DNA from 2 places in the Pseudomonas marincola genome. Region 2 is predicted to be linked to the other one. Evidence: predicted binding sites of a transcription regulator. Region 2 holds the regulator's gene; the other holds the start of a gene.
What was found. Region 2 encodes FliA, which starts transcription of late flagellar genes. Its sites were predicted from a motif close to CTAAAGTTTNNNNNNNNNNNGCCGNTAA; they were not measured.

Region 1 (7,374 bases), 1.4 Mb from region 2:
CGCGTAAAGACCCGGTTGATCCCGGCGTTGGGGCCTGAGGGTTCGTGCGACTTGCAGCGCCTGATGCTGGAACGGGCGATGCGCCTGCCGGCAGAGGGGTTCAGTGACCGTTTTATCTGGCTGGACGACGGCCCGGATGAAAGCGTTCAGGCGCTTGCCGATAAGCATGGCTGGACGCTGGTGGAGCAGCCAGCCGGTGATCTTGGCGAGCGTATGCGAACCATTGCAGCCTTGGGGCTCGCCGGGAGCGACGCGGTCATGCTGATCGGTAACGACTGCCCCGCGCTGGATGGCGAATACCTGCAACAAGCCTGTTCAGCGCTGAGCAAGAATCCTGCGGTGATTGGCCCGGCCGAAGATGGCGGTTATGTGCTGCTCGGCTTGCGCCAGCTCGATCCGCTGCTGTTCAGTGATATGCCTTGGGGAACAGAGAAGGTTTTGCGCAAAACCTGCCAGCGTTTGCGCCAGCTCGGTTGGGCGCATCATCTGCTGGACCCGTTATGGGATGTCGATCGCCCGGAAGACTTGCCACGTTTGGCAAGTCTGGGGATTCGCATCGAGGTGTGAGTCAGCTCAGAGGAAGCTTTCGCTTTCGAAGCGGCGTGCCTCGCGCTGGAGTTGGTAGACGAAACGCTCGATATTGCGCTGAATCAATCCTTCCATCCGGTAGAAGCGGGCGCCCACGATGGTCGTATCAAGTTTTTCGTCATAGCTGATATGGCGCAGTTCCACCGCCGTGGTGATCGCGCCAAACGGCAGTTTGGCGGTGAACTTTTCATACACCTGGCCGGATTGCAGTGACTCGCTGACATCGCCCTTGATCTTCAGCTTGCAGCCCGTCGCCGAGATATCCTGAAGCCCCCCATTGAGGGCTTTACGCAGTTTGTTTCCCGCCAGTTCAATCTCGACTACGTCCGATTGCTTGAGTGGTGCGCGATAGGCACTGCGGCGCTGGTAGTAGCTGATTTCCAGCGGCAAAGGGGCGATGTAGCAGCGTGAGCTTCCCTTATCGGTGATTTGGGTTGCGCGGTTACATTCCCAGGCGATGCGCACGCCATCATGAAACGCCTGAACCGCATATTGCTCGCCGTTTTTAAGGAAGCGCTCGCCATCGTTGGGCACCAGTTCGTCCAGGACCAGGCGTCCGTTGTCACTGTCCACCTCCACAATGAAACTCTGGAAGCGCTGGTTGCGACCATTGAAGCTGAGTACCAACGGCTGATTGCTGTCTTGCAGGAGGCGCAAGTTGGCGACGATCTCTGCATGAGCTTTCAGCAGCTTCGGTGGCTGCGGGCCGTCTGCATCTTGGAAAGGGCTGGACACGCTAGATAATTCTCCATGACATGCCGTGGTCGGACGCAGCGAGTGCATCAGGTCGGCGGCGTCTTATTATTTAAGCTTGGCTCAGTGGTCGTTGCTGCCCGGTGCGAGAGGTGCCACCGGTGCTGTCGTAGAGCGTTGGGGCGCTGTCGTTGCCGCGCAGGATGCCGAGCATTGATCGGGTCGATGCCTGGCTAGTGCGGATCAAACGGCCGTTGCGAAGATTGCCAGCTTGGCAGCGTTCGAGCAACAGGGACAGGGCTTCGCTTTGTGTCAGCAAGTCAGTACCGACGCCACTGTTGGCGGCGACGCTTTGCAGGCCGGCGCGATCTGCCGTCAGGCCCAGTTCCAGTAACAGTTGGCTACGGGCTTTGGCATTCTGGTCGAGCAGCGCGAGCAGCGGCGTTTTCGCGCTCAGAAGGCTGTCGAGTTGTTTCAGGTCACGCTCGCCAAGGGCCGTGAACTCGCGGTCGATCAATTCGGCAAGTTGCTCGGTAGTGATTATGTCGGCGTTAATCAACTGCAACAGTTTGGTGTCGTGCATCACAGGCTCTAGGTAGTTGCAGTCGGTCGCGCAGGCAGTAACTGCCTGTGTCTCCGGCTGTCAGGCGTCCAACACACCAGGGCCGCCCGTGGGCTAGCGCTGGGATTCTAGGTTCAGCAGTTTGCTGGCAACTCGCTGATTGTCTATTTGGTAGCTGCCGTCGGCAATGGCTTGCTTGAGTTTGGCTACACGCTCGCTGTCGACAACCGGCGTTGATTTCAGGTCTTCCGTGGCTTTTTGCATGTGCTGGGCTTCACTGCTGAGCTTGACGGACTCGCCGCCTGCAGCCTTGCCGGTTTCGGCAGCGCTGGTGGCCGGGTCTTTAATCGTATCAGTGCCAGATTTGGCTGCGCCGGTACGGCCGGTATTACCCGGAGTAGGTGCGTTGATTGGGCGATTTAAGTCGATGACCATAGTTCGAAACCTCAGGCAGTGAATGGACGCTTACACAGTATCTCGGTCTCATTCGCGAAAACTTTAGCCTTTTTGATAAAAATCTCATTGGCAAGGCGAAGCCGGTATTTCGGGTGATGCCTGTCGCGCAGTTTAATCCAGCAAGCGCTTAATCGACAGCCTGCACCTCGATTAAACCAGACGCGCGCCACTTACATGTTGACCTCAACCTGTCCCGGCCCGGTAACGCGAGCCTTGACCACCCGACTCGAGCGCACATTACGCACGCTGATCTGGCGGCCGACTGCGCCATCAGACAACGCCTCTCCGGGCATTCTTACCTGAATGCCACCCGAGCTGGCGGTGATGGTGACTTGATCGCCGCGCCGGACCGCTTCTGCCAGTTCGATTGTGGCCGGTGTGAGCACTTGGTCCGGGCGCAGGGTGCGCGTCAGTTTTTTGCCGAGCGCCTGATTGAGCGAGGTCAGATAGCCTTGATTGAGGCTGCCGATGTCGCGTTCGGCCAGTGCAATATCTGCCGAACTTAATACCGCTCGTCGCTTAAGTGGGCGCTGGGCGATCACTACGTCGCGATACAGATGTACCTCGCCCGGTACAAACACCGTCCAACGGGCTGTGCTGTCACAGCGCACGCGCATGGTGACACGGCCCACTGGCTCGCTGGGGCTTTCGAGGGTGACAGTCAAATCATTGTCGCAGGTCGGCAGGCGCAAACGCGGGTCTATGCGCTTGATCTCGATCTCGTGACGGCCGCTGATAGAGCTGCGTTGTAAATAGTCGCTCACGGACAGCTCAAGAAACTCGCGGGTCGCGCCGATAAGCTGGTCAGACAAGGTTGTTGCCTGTGCTGAAAGGCTCAGCGCGCCAATTAATGCGCCTGTGAGGTAGCGGCCTTGAAGTGATCGGCGCCAGTATGTCGTCGTTTTTGCATTCATGCGAAGTCAAAAGCAAGCCCCGTGCCGTCTGCACGACTGAGCGCAATGTTGGTTACTCAGGCAAAGGAGTTTGGGTATGGTCGGTATCATGGATTCAGTCAACCAGCGCACGCAGCTGGTCGGCCAGAATCGCCTGGAGCTGTTGCTGTTTCGCCTTAATGGCAAGCAGATCTACGGGATTAACGTGTTCAAGGTGAAAGAGGTGCTGCAGTGCCCGAAACTCACCTGCATGCCGCGCTCGAACCCTGTGGTGCGTGGCGTTGCGAATATTCGTGGCGGCACGATTCCGATTATTGACCTGTCGATGGCAACCGGCAAACGTGCGCTGGCAGACCTTGAAAGCAGCTTTGTGATTATCACCGAATACAACACCAAGGTTCAGGGGTTTCTGGTCGGTGCGGTGGAACGCATCGTCAACATGAACTGGGAAGCGATTCATCCACCACCCAAGGGAACCGGCCGCGACCATTACCTGACGGCAGTGACGCAGCTGGAGAATAATCTGGTCGAGATCATTGACGTCGAAAAGGTGCTGGCTGAAGTGTCGCCGACATCCGAGGTCATCTCGGTCGGGGTTGTCGATCAGCAGACCCAGGACCTTGCGGTGAACAAGCATGTGTTGATCGTCGATGACTCATCGGTGGCGCGCAAGCAGGTTATGCGTTGTCTGCAGACTGTGGGTGTTGAGGTCACGGCCCTGAATGATGGACGTCAGGCGCTGGATTATCTGCGCGGCATGCTCGATCAAGGCCGTTCGCCCAGCGATGAGCTGTTGATGCTGATATCCGACATCGAAATGCCGGAAATGGATGGCTACACCCTGACCGCGGCTATTCGTGAGGACAGCCGTTTGGCCGGCTTGCACATTCTGCTGCACACCTCGTTGTCTGGTGTCTTCAACCAGGCAATGGTCAAGAAGGTTGGCGCGGATGATTTCCTGGCCAAGTTCCGCCCCGATGATCTGGCGATGCGAGTCGTCGAGCGCATCAATGGTGCCGTCGAGCCCGCGTAAGCTGGCTCGAGCATCCGGCGGCAGTACGCTGCCGGATATTGGTCATTTGTTATACAACTCATGTAAAGTCGCCAAGACTTTCATATTAAGCAGGGCTGACGATTGTCTTCAGGTAATTTGGATTTTGATCAGTTCCGGGCTTTTCTGGAAAAGGCTTGCGGCATTCTGTTGGGTGCCAACAAGCAGTATCTGGTGTCCAGCCGGCTGAACAAGTTGATGGCCCAGCACGGCATCACAACGCTCGGTGAGTTGGTTCAGCGCATGCAGAGCGCTCCGCGCAGTGGTTTGCGCGAGCAGGTTGTGGATGCCATGACCACTAACGAAACGTTGTGGTTTCGCGATACGTATCCCTTTGAAGTGCTGAAGAAACGTCTGTTGCCCGAGATGATCAAGACGTTCCCCGGGCAGCGCTTGCGCATCTGGTCGGCCGCCTGTTCGTCGGGGCAGGAGCCTTATTCGCTGTCGATGAGCATCGATGAGTTCGAGAAGAGCAATATCGGTCAGTTGCGCGGAGGCGTGCAGATTGTCGCGACCGACCTGTCGCCGTCGATGCTGGCAAACTGCAAAACCGGCGAGTACGACAGCCTGGCCATCGGCCGTGGCTTGTCGCCAGACCGGCTCAATCGCTATTTCGATGTGAAGGCGCCCGGTCGCTGGCAGGTCAAGCCGGCAATCAAAAGCCGCGTCGAGTTTCGCCCGTTAAACCTGCTCGACAGCTACGCCGGGTTGGGCAAGTTCGACATCGTGTTTTGCCGCAACGTGCTGATCTACTTCTCGGCCGAGGTTAAGCGCGACATCCTCACCCGCATGCACGCCACATTGAAACCGGGCGGTTATCTGGTGTTGGGCGCATCGGAGGCGCTTAACGGCCTGCCGGAATTGTTCCAGATGGTGCAGTGCAGCCCGGGCATCATTTACAAGGTTAAGTGATTCGCCCGTTCCACACGGTGCTTTGCTGATGTTTGATAAGTGACGGATTAACCGCGGGTTAATCCGTCATTTTTGTATTCGGGATATGCCAGGGTTTTACTTGGTGCGAGACCTGTGATGCCCCCTTCGCGTGAACCATGTATTGCCGCCAATATCGCCCGACGGATTGCCCCGCAGGGGCTATCCATCCTCCGTTGTGTGGCGAGCCATGCGCCAGCATAAGTCTTGCGCCCCACCCACGGCGGACCACGACGGACCACGACGGAGGATGGATAAGCCGCAGGCTAATCCGTCATGGCGACCTATGGGCTGCAGCTGGATATTGCTGGAGGCAGGGCGCATGGCCGAAATGCGGGCATACGCCGTGATACCCCTTCGCGTGAATCATGCGTTGACGCCAATATCGCCTGACGGATTGCCCCGTTGGGGCTATCCATCCTCCGGTTGTGCGGTGATCGCTGCGCCAGCGTAAATCTTGCGCCCCACCAACGGCGGACCACGACGGAGGATGGATAAGCCGCAGGCTAATCCGTCATGGCGACCTATGGGCTGCAGCTGGATATTGCTGGAGGCAGGGCGCATGGCCGAAATGCGGGCATACGCCGTGATACCCCTTCGCGTGAATCATGCGTTGACGCCAATATCGCCTGACGGATTGCCCCGTTGGGGCTATCCATCCTCCGGTTGTGCGGTGATCGCTGCGCCAGCGTAAATCTTGCGCCCCACCAACGGCGGACCACGACGGAGGATGGATAAGCCGCAGGCTAATCCGTCATGGCGATCTATGGGGTGCGGCTGGATTTTTGCTTGATGCGGGGTGGTGGTAGGTATTGCGGGTTGTGCGCCGTGATGCCTCCTTCGCGTGAACCATGCATTGAGGCCGATATCGCCTGACGGATTGCCCCGCAGGGGCTATCCATCCTCCGGTTTGGGTTGGTTGGTTTCGATTGGGTTTGGATTGGTTTTGACTCGATGGGATGGGCGGCAAGGTTGTTGAATGTGCTTGCCGCATGCGGAAAAGCCTTGCCGCTTTGCCTCTTTATTCGCTGCTTTAAATGTCCAAGATGCTGATTTATATGGGTTTTTGATACTGGCACAGGGTTTGCTATATGACTTGCACAGATCAACTGGCAAGGCTAACGGCAAAGGTTCCTGAGTATGAGCATCAGCTTCGAAAGCGCTCTCGGCATCCACGAAAAAGCACTGGGCTTCCGCGCTCAGCGTGCAGAAGTGCTGGCCAACAATATGGCTAACGCTGACACGCCTAACTACAAGGCGCGGGATCTCGACTTTGCCTCGGTTCTCGCCGAGCAGGCGGGCGCCAACAAGAACGCCATGAGCGGCCTCAACGTGACCAACAGCCGGCACATTGCCGCCGACACGGTGTCGTTCAGCACTGAGAGCCTCAAGTACCGCACACCGCTTAGCCCTTCGCTGGATCAGAACACCGTCGATGAGCAGCTTGAGCAATCCAACTACGCGCAGAACGCGGTGGATTTCCAGGCCAGCTTTACCTTGCTCAACAGTAAATTCAAAGGGCTCGTCAGCGCCCTGCGCGGCGAATAAAGGAGCCTGATGCCATGTCACTAGCAAGCGTATTCAATATTGCCGGTACCGGTATGAGTGCTCAGAGCACGCGCCTCAATACCATTTCGAGCAACATCGCCAACGCCGAAACCGTGTCCTCAAGCCTGGATCAGACCTATCGCGCTCGCCATCCGGTGTTTGCCACCGTGCTCGGCCAGCAGGCGGCAGGCGGTGACCGTGGCTCGCTGTTCGCCGAGCAGGATGAAGCCGGTCGTGGTGTGCAGGTGCTGGGCATTGTCGAAGATCAAAGCACCTTGATGCCGCGTTACGAGCCGAACCATCCGGCGGCGGATAAAGACGGCTACGTCTACTACCCGAACGTCAATGTGGTTGAAGAAATGGCCGACATGATCTCCGCCAGCCGGGCTTTTCAGACCAACGCCGAAATGATGAATACCGCCAAACAAATGTTGCAGAAGGTCCTGACCCTGGGTCAGTGAGCCATCCGTGAGGGAAGTCCATGAGCATTGATAGCACAAGTGGTGTTAGCGCTTCGGTGCTTGACCAGTACTCGGTCAAGCAGCAATCCGGCAGCGGCGAGGAGTTGGGCAAGGACCAGTTCCTTAACCTTCTGGTGGCGCAACTGAATAACCAGAACCCGCTGGAGCCGCAAGGTAACGGCGAGTTCATCG
Region 2 (7,374 bases):
GGGCATGGCTGAAAAGCTGCAGCGCTCATTGATTGACGCTGCGCAACGCCAGGAAATGCTCGGCAAGCCGGTTGTGCTGTTAGTAGCAGGCCCGGTACGGGCAATGCTTTCACGGTTTGCGCGGATGGCAGTGCCGAGTATGCATGTACTGGCCTACCAGGAAATTCCAGACAATAAACAGGTCACTATCGTTGCGACGGTAGGGCAGAACTAAACGAGGTTAAGGCATGCAAGTTAAACGCTTTTTCGCAGCTGATATGCGTCAGGCCATGAAGCTTGTGCGTGATGAGTTGGGTGCCGACGCCTCGATTATTGCTAATCGCCGCGTGGCGGGTGGTGTCGAGCTGACAGCGGCGCTGGATTACCAGATGCCGGTCGCACCATCGCGCCAGGCCAATCCTGAGCTTGAAGCCGAGTTGCGCAAAACCCAGTCGCTGATCGCGACGGCGCATGCCGAATTGGTCACCCGCAGCGAAGTTGGCAGCAAGGATTTGCAACTGCAGGCAGAAGACCTGGGCCCGGCCCCGGTTGCAGCCGCCGCGCCAATCGCCCAGCCAGCTGCCGGCGGTCACTTCGAGCAGAGCGCGCTGGATGCCATGCGCTTTGAGCTTAATGGCCTGCGTGAGTTGATCGAGGTCCAGCTGGGTTCGCTGGCGTGGGGCCAACTGCAAACGCGGCGCCCGCAGCAAGCCAATCTGTGGCGTCGTCTGCAGCGCATGGGCTTGTCTGCCGACCTGTCGCGCAGCCTGCTGGAAAAAGTCTCAAACATTGATGAGCCACGTCAGGCCTGGCGCATGTTGCTGGCGCATCTGGCTCAGGCTATCAACACGCCGAAGGTCGAGCCGCTGGAAGAGGGCGGAGTTATCGCGCTGGTGGGGCCGGCTGGCATGGGTAAAACCACCACGCTGGCCAAGCTGGCTGCACGTTATGTGCTCAAGTACGGCGCGCAGAATGTGGCGCTGGTAAGCATGGACAGCTACCGCATCGGCGCGCAGGAACAATTGAACACGCTGGGGCGCATTCTCAATGTGTCGGTCACTCAGGTCGATCCTGGCCAGTCACTGACTCAGGCGCTTGCACCGTTGGCGCGTCGTCGCGTGGTGTTGATCGATACCGCTGGTTTGCCCGCCAATGATCCGGCGCTGCGCATGCAGCTGGAGGCATTGGCCAGCCGTGGCGTGCATGCACGCAACTATCTGGTTATGGCCGCCACCAGTCAGGATCAAGTGCTCACTGCCGCCTTTCACACCTACAAGCGTTGTGGGCTGGCAGGCTGCGTGCTGACTAAACTGGATGAAGCAGGCAGTCTGGGCGGCGTATTAAGCCTGGCCATCAGCCAGCGTCTGCCGGTGGCGTACACCACCGATGGTCCGCGGATTCCGGATGACTTGCAGATTCCGCGTAGCCATCAGCTGGTAAGCCGGGCCGTTGGCATGCAGGCTCAAGATGAGCCCAGCGAAGACACAATGGCGCAAATGTACAGTGCAATCGGCAGCCAACCGGCTTTGCGCGCCAGTTAGTAGAATGAATTACACGGTTATAGGCCCACTATCTGGCCTAGTGGGTGGTTTGCAGGGCAGAATAAGCCATGGGCTCACGACGGATTGACAAGGTAACGGAAAAAAATGGTTAAGCATCCCGTACAGGTGATCGCGGTAACTGGTGGCAAAGGTGGCGTCGGCAAGACCAACGTGTCGGTGAACCTCGCGCTGGCGCTGGCGGAACTCGGGCGTCGGGTCATGCTTATGGATGCCGACCTTGGTCTGGCCAATATCGACGTACTGCTTGGGCTGACGCCAAAGCGCACACTGGCTGATGTGATCAGCGGTGAATGTGATCTGCGTGATGTGATTCTGCAGGGCCCCGGTGGCGTGCGCGTCGTTCCGGCCGCGTCCGGTACTCAGAGCATGGTGCAGTTGTCGCCCATGCAGCATGCCGGCCTGATCCAGGCATTCAGTGATATCAGCGATAACCTCGATGTACTGATCGTCGACACCGCCGCCGGTATTGGCGACTCGGTGGTGAGTTTCGTGCGCGCCGCCCAGGAAGTGCTGGTGGTGGTGTGCGATGAGCCAACCTCAATTACCGACGCCTACGCGCTGATCAAGTTGCTCAACCGCGATTTCGGCATGAACCGTTTCCGCGTGCTGGCCAACATGGCGCACACGCCGCAGGAAGGTCGCAACCTGTTCACCAAACTGAGCAAAGTGACCGATCGTTTCCTCGATGTGGCGTTGCAGTATGTTGGCGCGGTGCCTTACGACGAAAGCGTGCGTAAAGCCGTGCAAAAACAGCGTGCAGTGTACGAGGCGTTTCCGCGCTCGAAATGCTCCCTGGCGTTCAAGGCAATCGCCGAGAAGGTTGATGCCTGGCCGCTCCCTGCCAACCCGCGTGGTCACCTCGAGTTTTTTGTCGAGCGTCTGGTCCAGCCCGCCATACAGGAAATCGAGCCATGAGCAACGCAGGCCTACGTATGTATAGCAAGGCGCAAGCCATGGACGCTCAGCATCAGTTGATTGAACGTTACGCGCCGCTTGTCAAACGTATCGCCTACCACTTGCTGGCCAGACTGCCGGCAAACGTTCAGGTCGACGACCTGATTCAGGCCGGCATGCTCGGCCTGCTGGAAGCATCGAAGAAATATGACGCCAGCAAAGGCGCCAGTTTCGAAACCTTTGCCGGTATCCGCATTCGTGGCTCCATGCTCGATGAGGTGCGCAAAGGCGACTGGGCCCCCCGTTCGGTCCATCGAAATAGCCGCATGGTCAGTGATGCAATTCGAAAAATTGAAGCCAGAACGGGTCGAGACGCTAAAGATCAGGAGGTTGCTGCCGAACTCCAATTGAGTCTCGAAGATTACTACGGCATTCTTGGCGACACTTTGGGCAGTCGCCTGTTCAGTTTTGACGACCTTTTACAGGACGGTGAGCAGGGCGGATTGCAGGAAGACGTCAATAGTCATCATCCCGGCCCTTCGCGTGAGCTGGAAGACGAGCGCTTTCAAAGCGCACTGGCAGACGCCATCGGCAATCTGCCGGAGCGTGAACGCCTGGTCTTGTCGCTGTACTACGACGAAGAGCTGAACCTCAAGGAAATTGGTGAGGTGCTTGGGGTGAGTGAGTCTCGGGTAAGCCAGTTACACAGCCAGTGTGCCGCTCGTTTGCGGGCGCGGCTGAGTGAGTGGCGGGCGAAGTAAACAGATTTCTGGCGCGCCAGAGCAAAGTTGCATATTGCTGGAAAGCGGGCCAATCAGCCGGTTTCTTGATTAAGGGGCGTGCCCATCAGTTGGGTGCGTTTGGGACTGTTCGGAGGTCGACTTGGACAAAAATATGAAAATCCTCATCGTTGATGACTTTTCAACGATGCGTCGGATTATTAAGAACCTGCTGCGCGATTTGGGGTTCACCAACACTGCTGAAGCGGATGATGGCGTAACCGCCTTGCCGATGCTGCAGAGCGGTAGTTTCGACTTTTTGGTAACAGACTGGAACATGCCTGGCATGAGCGGCATTGATTTGCTGCGTGCCGTGCGCGCGGATGAGCGCCTCAAGGGTATGCCGGTATTGATGGTGACGGCTGAAGCCAAGCGTGACCAGATTATCGAGGCAGCGCAGGCCGGCGTTAACGGCTACGTGGTCAAACCTTTCACCGCTCAAGTGCTGAAAGAAAAAATCGAGAAAATCTTTGAGCGAGTCAACGGCTGATCCACGCCGCGAGGTTGCAATGGAATACCAGGACTCCAGTAAGGCTGGTTTTGAATCAGCTTTAAAGCTTAACGCCGGCCAATTAGTCGACAGCCTAGAAAAAGGCGACATTGGCGAGGCCGTGCAACTCATCAATGAGCTTAACAAGACGCGCGACCGTGGCCTGTTTCACGAAGTCGGCAAGCTGACGCGTGAGCTGCACAATGCCATCGTCAACTTCAAGCTCGACCCGCGCTTGCCTCATGCCAGCGAAGTCTCACAAATTGCCGACGCCACTGAGCGTCTCAATTACGTGGTGACGATGACGGAGAAAGCTGCCAATCGGACCATGGATCTGGTCGAACTGAGCAGCCCTTTAGTCACGCAGGTCAGCACCGAGGCGCAAACCCTCAGCGAAGATTGGGGGCGCTTCATGCGCCGCGAAATGGACGCTGATGGTTTTCGTGAGCTCACCCGCCGAATCGAGCAGTTCCTTGCCCGCACTGCGCAGGATGGCGCAGCGGTTTCAGGGCACTTGAATGACATTTTGTTGGCGCAGGATTATCAGGATCTCACCGGTCAGGTCATCAAACGTGTGACTCAGCTGGTTACCGAAGTTGAAAGCAACCTGTTGAATCTGATGCTCATGGCCAGCCGCGTAGACCGTTTTGCCGGTATCGAACACGGCGAAATTTCAGGGTCTGAGAAGGCTCACAAAGAAAAAAGTGCAAGTCACGGTGAAGGTCCGCAGATTCATGCCGATAAGCTTGATGACGTTGCATCCTGTCAGGACGACGTCGACGATTTGTTATCAAGCTTAGGGTTTTAGGAGCAGGTCCATTATGAGCTTCGGCGCCGATGAAGAAATCCTCCAGGATTTCCTGGTAGAGGCCGGCGAGATTCTCGAGCAGCTGTCTGAACAGCTGGTAGAGCTTGAAAGCCGCCCTGACGATATGAACCTGTTGAACGCGATTTTTCGCGGGTTTCATACCGTAAAAGGTGGTGCGGGCTTTCTCCAGCTGAATGCGTTGGTTGAGTGCTGTCACATTGCCGAGAACGTCTTCGACATCCTGCGCAAGGGTGAGCGTCGCGTCGACTCTGAATTGATGGACGTCGTGCTGGAGGCATTGGACACCGTCAATGCCATGTTTGACCAAGTGCGTGAAGGCGCCGAGCTGACCCCGGCAACGCCCGAACTGCTCGCGGCTTTGGCCAATCTTGCCCAGCCACAAGAACTGTTGAACGAAGAAGCCCCAGCCCCAGTTACAGAACACGTTGTGGCAGGCAACCCTGCGGCAGCCGAAGCTGTGGCAGCCGATGATGTGGCAGGCACCCCTGCGGCAGCCGATGCTGTTATTGCCGACGATGAATTCGAGCAGCTGCTCAGCGCATTGGCAGACAACGCAGCGCAGGCGCAAAAAGCGCCAGCCAGCCCGGTAGCCAGTGCGGCGCAACCGTCAGCCAGTGATGAAATCACCGATGACGAGTTCGAGTCGTTACTCGACCAGCTGCACGGTAAAGGCCAATTTGTGGCCAACGCAGGCGGTCAGCCTGTTAAGGCTCAGCAGGATGACGATGTAGCCGTGGCCGATGCGCCCGACGAAATCACCGACGACGAATTCGAAGCCCTGCTCGATCAGTTGCACGGCAAAGGTCAATTCGCCAGCGGAGCTGCCCCAGCACTGGCTGCCACAGGGTTGCCTGCCACAGCTTCGGCTGCCAGTACGCCGAGTGAACCAGTGGCCCCGGTTGCTGCCAGCAGCGCGGCGAGCGCTGATGAAATCAATGACGATGAATTTGAAGCGCTGCTGGATGAACTGCACGGCAAAGGCAAGTTCTCGGAAACGCCAGCCGTCAGCGCCGCCCCCGTTGCTGCCAAGGCGGTAGAAAAGCCAGCGGCCAAGCCTGCAGCAAAACCAGTTGCTGCTGTGCCAGCTAAAGCTCCAGCGCCTGAAAAAGCTGCACCGGTCAATGAGGCCGAAACCACTGTGCGGGTGGACACGGCCCGGCTTGATGAAATCATGAACATGGTTGGCGAGCTGGTGTTGGTGCGTAACCGGCTGGTGCGTCTGGGTTCGACCAGCAGCGACGAGGCGATGGCCAAAGCCGTATCGAATCTCGATGTTGTCACCGCAGACCTGCAATCCGCGGTGATGAAAACCCGCATGCAACCGATCAAGAAAGTCTTTGGACGTTTCCCGCGACTGGTTCGTGACCTGGCGCGTAGCCTGAAAAAGGAAATCTCGCTTGAGTTGATCGGTGAAGAAACCGACCTCGACAAGAACCTCGTTGAAGCCCTGGCTGATCCGCTGGTTCACTTGGTGCGCAATGCGGTTGACCACGGTATTGAAACCCCGGAAGAGCGTGTGGCTGCGGGCAAATCGCGCGGCGGTAAAGTGGTGCTCTCGGCCGAACAGGAAGGCGATCATATCCTTCTGGTCATCAGCGATGATGGCAAGGGAATGGATGCTGATGTGCTGCGCCGCAAGGCTGTCGAGAAAGGCTTGCTGGAGAAGGAAGCGGCCGACCGGCTCAATGAATTTGAATGCTACAACCTGATCTTCGCCCCGGGCTTCTCGACTAAAACCGAGATTTCCGATGTGTCCGGTCGCGGTGTTGGCATGGATGTGGTGAAAACCAAGATCAGCCAGCTCAACGGCACGGTCAACGTGTTCTCGGTCAAGGGTCAGGGCTCGCGGATCGTCATCAAGGTGCCGTTGACGCTGGCGATCATGCCAACGCTGATGGTCATGCTGGCCAATCAGGCGTTTGCGTTCCCGCTGGTCAACGTCAACGAAATTTTCCACCTCGACCTGTCGCGCACCAATGTGGTGGACGGTCAGGAAATGGTCATCGTCCGTGACAAGGCATTGCCACTGTTCTATCTCAAGCGCTGGCTCGTTGGCCAGGCGGCTCACGAAGAGCAGGTTGAAGGCCATGTGGTGATTCTGACTGTGGGTAATCAGCGCGTCGGCTTTGTTGTCGATCAGTTGGTCGGGCAGGAAGAAGTGGTTATCAAGCCGTTGGGCAAAATGCTTCAGGGCACGCCGGGCATTTCCGGGGCGACCATTACTGGCGACGGTCGAATCGCGCTGATCCTCGATGTGCCGAGCATGCTCAAGCGCTACGCCCGTCGTTCCTGATCGCGCCTGTAGGGCAGTGGATGCGGCGCGGTTAAATTTGGCAGGACTGATCTGCAGTGGATTCAGGCAGATTATTAGGAGTGGGTATGGCGGTTAAGGTATTGGTTGTTGATGACTCCGGTTTTTTCCGCCGGCGGGTGTCCGAGATTCTTTCGGCTGACCCGAACATCATGGTTATCGGCACCGCTACCAACGGCCGCGAGGCAATCGATCAGGTGCTGGCGTTGAAGCCGGACGTGGTCACCATGGATTACGAAATGCCGATGATGGACGGCATTACCGCCGTGCGTAACATCATGCAGCGGTGCCCGACGCCGGTGTTGATGTTCTCGTCGCTGACCCATGAAGGCGCTCGCGTCACCCTCGATGCGCTGGACGCAGGTGCCGTCGACTTCTTGCCTAAGAACTTTGAAGACATCTCGCGCAATCCCGAGAAGGTCAAGCAATTGCTTTGCGAGAAAGTGCATAGCATTGCCCGCAGCAATCATCGCTCCATGGCCCGGCTGACCACGCAGAGCGCAGCGCCTGCCGCTGCACACACACCAGCC

Region 1: flgM (flagellar biosynthesis anti-sigma factor FlgM) is a predicted target of FliA. The motif match lies at 2,318-2,345, and genes of this name have one in related genera.

The regions. Positions count from the first base shown of each region.
Region 1 covers NZ_LR215729.2:3,120,911-3,128,284, reverse strand. Annotated here, with positions in the region: gene PMYSY11_RS14610 (TIGR04282 family arsenosugar biosynthesis glycosyltransferase) at 1-567, shown strand, start outside; gene PMYSY11_RS14605 (flagellar brake protein) at 574-1,323, opposite strand; gene PMYSY11_RS14600 (flagella synthesis protein FlgN) at 1,394-1,864, opposite strand; gene flgM (flagellar biosynthesis anti-sigma factor FlgM) at 1,958-2,278, opposite strand; gene flgA (flagellar basal body P-ring formation chaperone FlgA) at 2,470-3,213, opposite strand; gene PMYSY11_RS14585 (chemotaxis protein CheV) at 3,290-4,225, shown strand; gene cheR (protein-glutamate O-methyltransferase CheR) at 4,328-5,155, shown strand; gene flgB (flagellar basal body rod protein FlgB) at 6,314-6,721, shown strand; gene flgC (flagellar basal body rod protein FlgC) at 6,736-7,182, shown strand; gene flgD (flagellar hook assembly protein FlgD) at 7,203-7,374, shown strand, end outside.
Region 2 covers NZ_LR215729.2:1,767,558-1,774,931, forward strand. Annotated here, with positions in the region: gene flhA (flagellar biosynthesis protein FlhA) at 1-214, shown strand, start outside; gene flhF (flagellar biosynthesis GTPase FlhF) at 228-1,520, shown strand; gene fleN (flagellar synthesis regulator FleN) at 1,626-2,456, shown strand; gene fliA (RNA polymerase sigma factor FliA) at 2,453-3,196, shown strand; gene PMYSY11_RS08350 (chemotaxis response regulator CheY) at 3,330-3,704, shown strand; gene PMYSY11_RS08355 (protein phosphatase CheZ) at 3,724-4,512, shown strand; gene PMYSY11_RS08360 (chemotaxis protein CheA) at 4,526-6,826, shown strand; gene PMYSY11_RS08365 (protein-glutamate methylesterase/protein-glutamine glutaminase) at 6,913-7,374, shown strand, end outside.